DNA from 2 places in the Tatumella terrea genome. Region 2 is predicted to be linked to the other one. Evidence: predicted binding sites of a transcription regulator. Region 2 holds the regulator's gene; the other holds the start of a gene.
What was found. The regulator Fur, encoded in region 2, represses iron uptake genes when iron is present. The targets are predictions, from matches to a motif close to ATAATAATGAGAACNACTATCAA.

Region 1 (6,397 bases), on a different contig from region 2:
AGATCTGTATCGAAATCAGTTCAGGAATTGATGTCATTTGGTGAATAGTCTTCACTGCCACGTAATCTGCGAATGGCAAAGGTATTCCCGGTCACGGCAAAACCCGCCGGGTTGCAGGCTGCCTGTAAAGCGAAGAGTGCCCCTGACGAGAATCTGGTGCCCGGGGAAGATCATGCGAGTGTGAGTGGTGGTGAAAACTGGTTTAAGCAATAACCCTAACGAAAACCCGCTGACTGGTTTCGTCACGACCCGGAACGTCAGAACGGGATTTGATATCCCTCTTTCGCCTGGTCCCGCGGTAAAGCAGCCAGCGTTGCTGTACCTTCTGATCTCTGATTTGCGCAGGCACGGAGGTCTGAAACAGACCGTTTTCCCCGAATCAGAACCCTTTATTTTTATTATTCCATTTTTGATAGCAGCCTGTTTGTCTGCGACCTGAATTATGCTCTCAGACATCCGTGAGGGTTACAGGTCAGTCAACCTTATGCAGGTCTGCCGGATTCATGCCGCCTGATGCTTTATCATTTATGTTATTTACTGCTATCTCTCATGCGTGCGGAATCTTCCGCTTATCAATGGCCAGAGGTTCTGTGGGTAGAAACCTGTGGATTTTAACCACTGCTGACGGCTCTGAATCCCGCAAGGTAACGGGGGTAGCCGTCAGCTAAATCACCGCTATTTCCGGTAGATTGAACACACGTCAACCCATGCCATTGTCCCTATGGCCCGGATCTTTTTTCACCGGTCAGAACTGATAAGAAAGGCTGACCGACGCGCTGCGTGGAGCGCCATACACATAATTGTTCAGGTAACTGTAATAGGTCCGGTTAAACAGGTTGCTGATATTTGCCTGTACCGAGAGCTGACGAGTGACCTGATAACGGGCAAACAGAGCTGCCAGCGGATAACTGCTCTGATACACCCGTACGGTCTCACCGTCCGCACCGGTCACATCGTCAAAAATGCGGTTTTGCCAGTTGACGCCCCCACCGACGGTTAAATCAGGCATCGACGGCACCTGATAGCGTGCAAAGAGCTTCAGAGATGTCTGTGGTTGTTCCGGATTGAAACGCCCCTCAGCATCCCGGGCCACATAACGGGTTGCGCCAAACGTCATTTCCAGATTATCCGTGACCGCACCGTTAAGCTCAAACTCAACCCCTTTGCTGACGGCGCCTTTAACCGCGGTGTAAGCCTGTTCACTGCTATTATTGACGTAGACCCCGTTCTCTTCCTGACCGACATTGTCCTGTTCTATGCGGAATACCGCGAAGGTCGCCGTCAGCCGGCCATTCAGCCAGTCAGATTTCAGACCCGTTTCATAACTTTTTCCGGTCACCGGGGCCAGTGTCTGACCGGACCCCGTCCGGTAAGTCTGTGGCAGGAAGATGGAGGTATAACTGGCGTAAGCCGACAGCGCATCGTTGATGTCATAGACCAGCCCCGCATACGGGGTAATGTTATTTTTCGCCATATTCCCGCTGGTGCCGTCGGTGTTCCATTGGGTATAACGCGCACCCGCAATCAGTGTCAACGGGTCAGCCAGTGAGAATCGTGCCGCCGTATAGGCCGATTTCTGCCGGACAATATCATTAGCATTCACATACCAGCTTTGCCATTCAGGTTCGGCAATATTCCCGCTCCAGTGATTATCAAACACCCCCATATCGGCAGCTGAGATATCGTAGTTATCCGCATCCGTAATGCCGTCCTGACTGTAAGTGGCATTATGCTGACGGCTATAGCTGATCCCTGCCATTAACTGATGCTCACGCCCCAGCAGACTGAACGGTCCGCTGGCATAGGTATCGACCGAATCCAGGGAACGGTGTCCGCGATCCTTACTGCCAAACCCGGTCGCCCCTTCGCCTGTATCCTCATCCGGGTATGTCATCACATCCAGCAGTTTGTCATTAAAGGTACTGATCGCATGTGTGCCGTTGATACGGTATATCCAGCCGTTATCAAAATGATGCACCAGATTGGCTAACAGCTTGTGCGAGTTGGTGTTATAACGCGTCCAGTCAGCGGCAGAGTTGAGACTGCGGCGATAATGCGTTAAGTCACCGTTGCTGTAGAAATCCGGTAAGCCCCCCCAGGTCGGGTTACCGGTTTCGGTATCATTATAATCATAGCCCAGCGAGAGCGTTGTCCGTTCACTGAGGTCAGCCCCGGCCACGCCATAAAAGAACTTACTGGTTTTATGATAGCGGTCGAGCCAGCTGTCCTGATCCTGATAGCCCGTCACCACCCTGCCACGCAATGAGCCTGACGCATTCAGAGGGCCCGAAAGGTCCGCCACATAACGCTGGTTATTGCGGGTGCCATAACTGGCGGTCAGATTTCCGGTGAAGGTTTTGCTGTCGGCTTGTGTACGGACCATGTTAACCGAGGCGGCGGGATTTCCGGCTCCGGTCATCAGGCCCGTGGCCCCCCGCACTACCTCGATTCTGTCGTAGATTGCGGTGTCTGAAGCCGCATCACCAAAGTTCCAGTCATCATTCACCGAGGTGGGGATGTCGTCGAAGGTAAAACTGCTGATTTTGAAGCCCCTCGAATAATATTCAGAACGTTCACTGTCCACCAGATCCGCCGAAACACCGGTAGTATTGGCCAGAACCTGCCCGATGGATTGCAGATCCTGATCCTTCATTCTGGCCTGAGTGATTACGCTCAGTGACTGAGGGACATCCCGGGGTGTCATCAGCATTTTTGTGCCGGCACGGGTAGTCTGTACCGTATAATCGGTTTTCTTCCCGCTATCCGCGGCCCCGGGACTGCCGGTAACGACTAAGTCTGACACATTACTGTCGGTGGCTGGTGTGGCAGAACTGTCTGCGGCCTGAGCGGCCAGTGAGCCGATACTCCACTGAACAGCGAGAACCAGCAACGAGACACGAAACGTACGATGGCGAAACGACAGAATGCTGTCTTCAGCCCCTGCATGATGGTTGCCGGACATGTTATCCCCTGACAAAGATGAATGACGAACGTTGTTATAATGTTTACCCGGAAGCCGCAGCCCATTACCCGGCTACCAGATAAAGAATGATAAGGATAATGATAATTATTTCTTTTCAGGAAATACTAAAAAGTTACATTTCTAAATATAACCATTTGTATAAAAGTAATAAAAGTGACGGATGTTTTAATTTAAGATGCTGATACATAAACATTAATCAAAAATCATACCGGTTAAAGACTAAATTAACCGGTAAATACTTTCCTTTGCACTTCCCGGTCTGCTCACGCAGCATCGCAAGATTTACTTCTTAATGGTTAATGCGTATGCTTCTCATTCTTTTTACTATTTGCTACTGAAAGTCAGCACTGAACGCCGCCTTTCACCCTTCCGGAGCTAAGAATGAAACCATTATTCAGCGCACGTAACGCTGCACTGGCTGTTGCTATTGCCACGACCTTTGGCCTGACTGCCTGCCAGGCCCCTGCCGGAAAAGCTCCGCCTCCGGCCGTGACCGCCACGAAAACCGCGCCGGCTGATCAGTCTCTGACTCAGCGTGAATTAGGCGATGGGTTGTATGAAATGGCCTACTCACAGGAGGCAGGTGTTCTGTATGTCGCCAGTGCGCAAAGCTTTAAAAATGTGAACGGCGGTGTGCTGTACCGTCTGGATCCGCGCACACTCAAAGTGGTCGGGGAAACGCACACCGACCTGAAAAACTTTGGGATGGCGACCGATGCGCAAGGCAAGGTGTTTTACACCACAAATACGCTGGATGGCGGGGTCTCGAAAGTCGATGCACAGACCGGTAAGGTGCTGCAGCGTCTGATGTTCGGAGGTAAAGATAAAGAGGGTGATGCGATAGGCGCACGTGAAATCTTATGGCATGGCAATGAATTATACGTTGGGGCTGTGGCCGACCCGGGCTTTATCTCCGTCGTGGATACCCGCACTTTTCGCCTGAAAACACGGATCAAAAATGCCGGTAAATGGGTCACCGGGATCATTTATTCTCCGCTGACGGACAAAATCTACGCCGCCAATGGCGGCGGGGAAATCCTGGTCATTAATCCGCACAGCCATAAAATCGAAAAACGCCTGACGGCGGAAGATGGCAAAGCGTATCTGTTCCTGAATATGGCTGAAGATCCTGCCACAGGACGTCTGTTTGTCACCGATGATTCAAAACAAAAAACCACCCTGGTCTTTGATGAACATACCGGTAAGGTGATTAAACGTCTGCCGGGCGATGCGCTGGGCATTAAATTCAATGCAAAACGCAATGAACTGTATATCAGCCAGCGTGAATCGAAGAAAGTGCTGGTACTGGACGGCACCACCTATGCCGTAAAACATCACTGGTCGTTCAGCAGTCACCCGAACAGTCTGCTGGTTTCTCCGGACGGTAATACCCTGTATGTCACCGTGAAACAGGACTTTAATAAAGATATGTCAACCAAAGGCCCTGACAGCATTGTTCGCATCTCCCTGAACTGAGTCCTTCAGTCTACGGGCATGTAAGGTAAGCCGCCTTTCCGGCAGGCCGCCCGGGTCTGCCGGAATTATCCGCGACATCCACGCTATAGGGCTTTGCTGTCCAGGACAGAGACCGTCATACCCTTGCAGATATTAAGGGTAATCACCTGAAAATACTAAAAAATGTGACCTATAACACCAATAGAGCGTGCCATCTGGAATATCCGGTCATCTTTACTTATAAATCACTTAACGAAAGAGTAATGACACCCCGGGGAAAAATCCCCCCTACGGACTGAGGCAATACGCCCGGCCGGTTAACAGAAGGTACGCTTTATGCCATTTTCAACCATTAATCCCTACACCGGTGAAACGATAAAAACTTTTGCGGATGCTACCGACAGCGAAATCGCCGCGGCGATCACCCGTGCCGATGAAACCTTTAAACAATGGCGTGTGCTTTCCATCAGTGACCGTGTGCCAGTGTTACAGAAAGCCGCAGATATCCTGCGGGAAAGGAAAACAGCATTCGCCAAAATCATCACCCTGGAGATGGGCAAGATCCTTGCCGAGGCAGAAGCCGAAGTAGAATTATCTGCCGCAATATTCGAATACTACGTGAACAACGCCGGCAAACTGCTGGCAGACGAGCCGCTACCGGTGACCGACCCGGCGGAAGGCAAAGCCGTACTGGTCCACCAGCCCCTCGGCGTCATTCTGGCCATCGAGCCCTGGAACTTTCCGTTCTATCAGATTGCCCGTATTCTGGCCCCGCAGCTGGCCGCGGGTAATACCTTGCTGCTGAAACATGCCTCTAATGTGCCTCAGTGTGCCGAAGCCTTCCAGCAACTGATGCTGGATGCCGGGCTACCTGCCGGCGGATTCACCAATCTGTTCCTGCCACACAATAAAATTGAGGACGTACTGAAGGATCCGCGTGTGCACGGCGTAGCCCTGACCGGGTCAGAAAAGGCCGGGGCCAGTGTGGCGCAGACGGCCGCAAAATACCTGAAAAAATCTACCCTGGAACTGGGCGGTACGGATGCCTTTGTAGTACTGGCCGATGCGGAACTGGATAAGACCGTCAAATGGGCAGTGTTCGGGCGGCACTGGAATGCCGGCCAGGTGTGCGTGTCATCCAAGCGGATGATCATCAACGAAAAAATTTATGATACTTTCCTGGAAAAATACACCGCCGGTGTCGCTGCACTGAAAGCCGGTGACCCGATGGACAGCAGCACGCAACTGGCCCCTCTTTCATCACAGCGGGCGGCGGATAGCGTGCGGAAACAGATTGAAAATGCCGTCAAACATGGTGCGATCGCCACAGAAGTCGGTGAGAAGGTTCCGCAGCAAGGTGCCTTTGTTCAGCCGACCATACTGACCAATGTCACACCGGATAACCCGGCATGGTATGAAGAGTTCTTTGGCCCGGTATCCATGATTATTAAGGCCCGGGATGACGAAGATGCCGTGCGTATTGCTAATGACTCGCACTTCGGGCTGGGAGGCTCAATATTCACAGCGGATACCCGCTACGGTTATGCCCTGGCAAAAAAAATCACCACCGGGATGGTCTTTATCAACCACCCGACCATGGTTAAAGCGGATCTGCCGTTCGGCGGAGTAAAACGCTCGGGATATGGCCGTGAATTGCTCGGCCTGGGCCTGAAAGAGTTTGTTAACCACAAACTGATCGACGTTGTGGATATTGATGCACCGTTCTGACCCGCCGCGCCCGGTCTGCTGACCCGGCCCGGTGTGATAGCCCCGTTCTGCACGGGGCTTTTTTATCCGCCTTTCCCGGCAGGGAAAATGCTCAGAAGCACCAATAAGAATTAACAGCGCTGTAGGGAAGTGATCCCCGGTCAGGGGGATGTCTCCGGGGGGCATGGTCCCTGCGTCTCTGCCAGTCATCCCGGTAATCCCGTCATCTATCCCCAAAATCACGCTGGCAAA
Region 2 (6,397 bases):
GTCAGCGGATCCAACAGGGAGAGGCCGGTGACTTTACGCAGCTGCCCGGCTGGTTTGCATTACAGGTCAGTCAGTGGGCGAAATCGGCAGGGCTTAAAAACATGCAGGCCTGGCAGGACGGACTGAAAGCGATTCCTTCAGCAGGTCAATTTGCGACAGAGAACGTGGCCCTGAACTTCTGGGATACGCTGTATTGGGGCGGGGTCAACTCTGCCAGTGAATGGGCAGAGAAGGGGTACCGGATCATTATTTCTTCCCCGGATTATCTCTATCTTGATATGCCTTATGAGGTTGATCCGCAGGAGCCCGGTTATTACTGGGCGACCCGGTTTACTGATGAGCAGAAAATTTTCACATTCTCACCGGACAATCTGGCCATGAACGCAGAAACCTCCACCGACCGTGACGGTAAAGCCTTTTCAGCCACAGGTCAGGGTAGCTGGCCGGGGGCTGCGGGGATGTCGGCCCAGTTATGGAGCGAAATCGTCAGAACCGACGAGCAAATGGAATACCGGTTATATCCAAGACTGCTGGCCGTGGCAGAAAGGGCCTGGCATCAGGCGGACTGGGAATTGCCCGGTCAGCAGGGGCAGGCCTTCGAAAAAGGAAAAACCCGGCAGGTGAATCAGCAACAACTGCAGGCGGACTGGAACCGCTTCGCGACACTTCTGGGACGGTCGGTATTGCCGGGGCTGGATACCGCCGGTATCCGCTACCGGATCCCGGTGGCCGGAGCGCGTATCCGCAACGGCGTTCTGGAGGCAAACACCTCTCTGCCTGGCATCAGAATTGAATACTCTGTCGATGAGGGGCAGCACTGGAGAGATTATCAGCCACAACAACCTCCGGCAGTCGCCGGGAAAGTGCTGGTCAGGACCCGCAGTCCGGACGGGCGCCGTAGCGGAAGAGTGGTCAGCCCTCAGGCTGGCTGATGACCGCCACCCCCGCATTACTGCGAAAGTGGCGACGGTTTGCGGATTATTTTTTTAGTTTACTGAGAGGGCTCAGCGATGCCGGCTCCCGGAGTGAAACAGGATCCTGTTCCGGCAGCGCGGCTTCCCCCGGGGTATAAGGCCGCAGCCTGCGGATCCGCGGACGAAGGATCACACCCGGCATGGCGCGTAACTTACGGCGTAACTGATTTTTAGCCGGACGTTCGTGATAGAGCTTCAGAACAATGACCGAGAAGGCCAGTAGAGCGGTTAAACCGTTGGCTGTCATTACCGGCACATCACCGACGCGGAACCCGTACCAGGTCCAGCAGGATACGCCGAAAAACAGTGCAGACCACATACCCAGCGACAGGGCTTTGGTATCCCGGTTACGGATAATATGCAGTACCTGCAGAAAAAACGAACCGGTCGTCACCCAGGCCGCGACGGTACCCAGGGCCACGGGCCAGGGGGAGAGAAAATAGGTCGCAAGCAACGCCAGCATGGCGGTAACCACAACGATATAGACACTTTTCATTGCTTGTCGTCCCCCATTATCGTCAACTGTTGCTGCATATCGTCAATCGTTCGGGTCAGATCCGCGATGAATTGTGGCTCTCCGGCCAGAGACCCTAATAACTTTTGCTGACCGGCGAAGGCGGCCACCGGATCATCGCTGGCAAAAACTGCCCGGAAATCGACACTGTCATTCGCCCGATCCTGATACTCAAAGGGCAGGGTATTGTTCGCATATTTCTGCATAAACAGGAAACAGAGCGCCACCAGGCGAAGCGTTGCCTGCGGCGTCTGCTGTTGCTGATAGCGTGCCTTCAGGGTCGGAACAATAAATTCATGCAATTTGGCAATGCTGTCAGAGGAAACCCGCTGGCAGGTGTCACGTACCCGTTCGTTACCAAAACGCTGCAGCACCGTCTGACAGTAGCGGTTTAAATCGATCGGTGAGTCACCCAGGGCCGGAATCACGTCCTGGCTGACATACTCAGTGATCCACTGACGGACTTCAGGTAACAGGCTCTGGTCAATATATTCCTTACCGAGTAACCCTCCAGCCCAGGCGATACCGCTATGGCTGGCATTAAGAACGCGGATTTTAGCTTCTTCATAAGGGATGACATCGTCCACGAACTCCACGCCTGCCTTCTCCAGCGCCGGACGACCGGCAATAAAATCATCGCGCATGACCCATTGTGTGAATGACTCACAACTGACCGGCGCATTATCATCCTTGATCCCCTGCGCCCGCAGGCGCTGCAGCAGACCGTCATCTGACGCGGGAGTAATACGGTCAACCATTCCGTCCGGCGTACTGATGTTCTGTTCCAGCCATTCAGCTAATGCGCCATCTTCACGGGCGGCAACAAATTCTGTTAATCCGCGACGGAAACTTTCACCGTTACTGCGAAGGTTATCGCAACTCAGCAGCGTGACCGGGCCTGCATTATTTTCCCGCCGTGCAGACAGGATCTTATAGAGAGCACCATACAGGGTAACCGTGTCTGCGGTACCGGCAAGATCACTTTGTATAGGTGCTGCATTCAGATCCAGATGGCCGTCGTCAGTCAGGAAATAACCGCCTTCGGTCACGGTAAAAGAGATGATTCTGGTGTCAGGGCGGGAACCTTCGCTGACTAATGCCTGTAATTGCGGGTCCCAGAGGATGACGTTGTTAATGACTGAGAGAGTTTTGTAGGCGATATTGCCTTCAGGAGAAATAACTTCGAGAGTGTAACGTCCTTGCTGCTGTTCGAGATGTTTCAGTGTCTGCTGTGTGCTGCTGTTACGAATATTGGCCAGAGAAACAGACCAGAGGGTATCCCCGCTTTCATGTAACTCATTCAGATACCAGCACTGATGAGCCCGATGAAAAGCACCTGCACCAAGATGCAGCCAGACCGATTGTTCAGTTCTTTTTGTAGTCAAATGCATTCCTTAATCTGTAACAGATAGTCATGATGTTACTGGTAACCTTACCATGAAAATCCGGCAGATTAAAATTGCCACAGAGGAAAGCAGGGGAGAAAGGGCAGGGACGGGGCTGAAAAACCGGTACAGAGACCTTTAAAATCAAAGGGTTTTAGTCATAAGAAAGCGCTATGGTTCATTGGGGTAATAAAAAACCGCGACAGGGTCACGGTTTTAAGAAGACGACCGGTCTGTCACCGGCAGAAGACATTGACCGCTGAGGCGGCCTGGTACGAAACGAACAAGAGGAACGCTTATTTATCGTTATGTAACGTGTCGTCTTCGCGGCAATCGCCGGTGGTGCAATGACCATACAGGTAAAGACTGTGGTTGGTCAGCTTAATGCCAAATCGTTTGGCAATTTCACGCTGACGCTGTTCAATTGACTCATCGCTGAACTCAATAACCTTGCCACAATCCAGGCAAATCAGATGGTCATGGTGCTGCTGTTGGGTCAATTCAAAGACTGACTTACCGCCTTCGAAGTTATGACGCGTAACGATACCCGCATCATCAAACTGGTTCAGTACGCGATACACCGTCGCCAGACCAATTTCTTCGCCCATATCGATCAGGCGTTTGTACAAATCTTCCGCACTGACGTGATGGCATTCAGGTTCCTGAAGAACTTCCAGAATTTTCAGTCTCGGAAGCGTGACCTTCAGACCAGCCTTTTTCAGTGCGGAGTTATTGTCAGTCATGCAGTTGTTGTCCTGTTACTTTTGAAAATGACTTTGGCAAAGCGCCATGAAGTTCGGTAATGACCTTATTTTTTTAGGTCCATTATAGAACCGAAGTATCGAAATTGAAACAACAGGTCCGGGCCGGTTTTCCCTGAGGAAAAATCGCGGATCACCGCAAAATGCAGGCCTGCCAGGGATAGTGACAATCTGATACAAAAAAGATATTCCCGGAAATCGCACCCACGTAAAAACTGATGCACACATGCCGGGAAAAATAGCTCAGAGCCCGCCGGTCATTTTAGCCGGCTCTGCAGATGCTGAAGTGAACACTATCACAACTGATACAAAAAACCCTACTAAGCGTTGAGGATTTCTTTCAGCTGCAGTTCATCGGAAATCTGGACGACCCACTGGCTGACACGTTCGTTGGTCAGTTCTGGCTGGCGGTCTTCATCAATGGCCAGGCCCAGGAAGTGTTTATCATCGGCCAGTCCTTTAGAGGCTTCAAAATGGTAGCCTTCTGTCGGCCAGTGCCCGACGATGACCGCACCTTTGGGTTCGATGATGTCGCGCAGTGTCCCTAATGCATCACAGAAGTATTCCGCATAGTCTTCCTGGTCGCCGCAGCCGAACAGTGCCACCAGTTTGCCGTTAAAATCAATTTCTTCCAGCGTCGGGAAGAAATCATCCCAGTCACACTGTGCTTCACCGTAATACCAGGTCGGGATCCCCAGCAACAGAATATCGAAAGCGTCCAAATCTTCTTTGGTACTTTTAGCGATGTCGTGCACTTCAGCAACGTCTTTACCCAATTGTTTCTGGATCATTTTTGCGATGTTTTCAGTGTTGCCGGTATCGCTGCCAAAAAAGATGCCTACGATTGCCATGTGGGGTTAACCTCTTGAATCTTCGAATCAGATGAATGTAATTTCAGTACAGATGCGCGAATAATAGCAGACCTGAGATATGTGCGGTACTTGTAAACGAGTCAGATTTATCCCTGAGTGCGCAACACAGACTCAATTCTTTTTCAGTTGCGCCAGGATGATTTGTTCGATGAGTTCGCTGCGGCTCAACTGCTGTTCTGCCGCCAGTGAATTCAGGGCATCGACCACTTCACTGTTCATTTTAAGCTCTACCCGCTGTAATCCGCGCACTCTGTCCCGTTTTAGCTGGTTGCGTTTATTTATCCGTAACTGTTCGTCACGGGAAAGCAGACTGGTTTTGGGGCGACCGGGTCTGCGTTCATTCGCGAATAAATCGAGCGTAGTACGATCCGTATTTTCTTTTGCCATGATTTTTGAAACTGAACACCTGCGATGTATCAGATACACGCAGCATAGTGATGAATGAATACGGTTATCATGTTAAAAGCACACGATAAAATTTTAGCGCGCAATCATACTCCAGTGAGATGACAGACGCCAATGTTAAAACACGCCCGGTCACTGGATTTCAGGCTACGGGCAGAAAACGTTGCACCGCGCTTATCACCGCATCGGGTTTTTCTGCATGGACCCAGTGACCGGCCCCGGCAATTATATGGGCTTTCGCCGCAGGAAATTGCGCCAGAAGGGGCTCGCGATAGTGATTATCCAGATACGGGGATAAGGCGCCCCGGATAAACAGGGCAGGGCCAGGCCAGGCAGGACATGCTTCCCAGCCGGAGATGGTCGTATAATTATCCCACAGGGCCGGCACATTGAATAACCACTCCCCCTGGCGGAATGACTTCAGCAGGAAATTAATGACCATCTCATCCTGCAGAAGCGGGCGCATCAGTTGCGCCGCAGCTTCCCGTTGGCGGATGCCTGCGTCGCTGACGGCCTGAAGTGCGGCAAAAATGGCATCATGCCGGCGGGTCTGATAATTGACGGGCGCGATATCAATAATGACCAGACGGTTGATCCGCTCCGGTGCCAGCGCTGTCATCGCCATCGCTATTTTGCCACCCATCGAATGACCTATCACATCCACCTTATCCAGCTGGTGGCTATCCAGCGTCTGCAACATATCCTGTGCCATCGCCGCGTAGTCCATCCCGGCGGCCCGCGGAGAACGGCCATGGTTACGAACGTCCACCTGTAAGACACTGCGGTGCGGATGCAGGTGACGGGCCAGCACGCCCAGGTTATCCATACTGCCAAAAAGGCCGTGGATCAGCAGAACCGGGGATGATTCTTCATCAATTTGTGCAGATTGCAGACGACTGTTTAAAATCATGGCAAAGTTCTTACGGTTGCGACCCTGGCTTAGGGTATCATGGGTGACTATTCAGGAAATCCGGCAGGGGATTCTAAGGCATATTCTGACTTTTACCTGAACGGTAATTCAGTTCTACCTGCTTGTCTCTGTTTAATTTTATAATCAACTGGTAATTTACCGGGGCAGAATATCAGATTATTTCCGGTATACTGCCATTATTCGGAATTTTACATTAGCCATAACAGTACGGAAAAAGATGAAAACGATTGAAGTAGACGATGAGCTTTATCGCTATATTGCCAGCCATACACGTCATATCGGCGAAAGTGCCTCCGATATTTTGCGCAGAATGCTTAAGGTTTCTGAGCAGGCAATCACTGATACCCCCGATGAGAAGGCTGACAGTAAGGAAACTTCGCTACTGGCCAGTGCGCGTGTTGAATCGCGCCCGCAGGATCGTGTTCGTACCGTGCGTGAGTTGTTATTGTCCGATGAATACGCGGAACAAAAGCGCGCTGTTAACCGCTTTATGATGGTGCTGTCGACCCTGTATCGTCTGGATCCTCAGGAATTCCGTCAGGCAACCACGACGAT

Region 1: a site for Fur is predicted at 3,049-3,071, ahead of fhuE (ferric-rhodotorulic acid/ferric-coprogen receptor FhuE). Genes of this name have one in related genera too.

Annotation. Positions count from the first base shown of each region.
Region 1 covers NZ_BAAAFX010000018.1:216,130-222,526, forward strand. Annotated here, with positions in the region: gene ABD035_RS14250 (hypothetical protein) at 73-213, shown strand; gene fhuE (ferric-rhodotorulic acid/ferric-coprogen receptor FhuE) at 746-2,962, opposite strand; gene ABD035_RS14260 (YncE family protein) at 3,365-4,459, shown strand; gene ABD035_RS14265 (NAD-dependent succinate-semialdehyde dehydrogenase) at 4,775-6,166, shown strand.
Region 2 covers NZ_BAAAFX010000017.1:116,203-122,599, forward strand. Annotated here, with positions in the region: gene ABD035_RS12580 (family 20 glycosylhydrolase) at 1-932, shown strand, start outside; gene ABD035_RS12585 (SemiSWEET family sugar transporter) at 979-1,470, opposite strand; gene dalD (D-arabinitol 4-dehydrogenase) at 1,467-2,873, opposite strand; gene fur (ferric iron uptake transcriptional regulator) at 3,170-3,616, opposite strand; gene fldA (flavodoxin FldA) at 3,955-4,485, opposite strand; gene ybfE (LexA regulated protein) at 4,618-4,893, opposite strand; gene ybfF (esterase) at 5,054-5,821, opposite strand; gene seqA (replication initiation negative regulator SeqA) at 6,060-6,397, shown strand, end outside.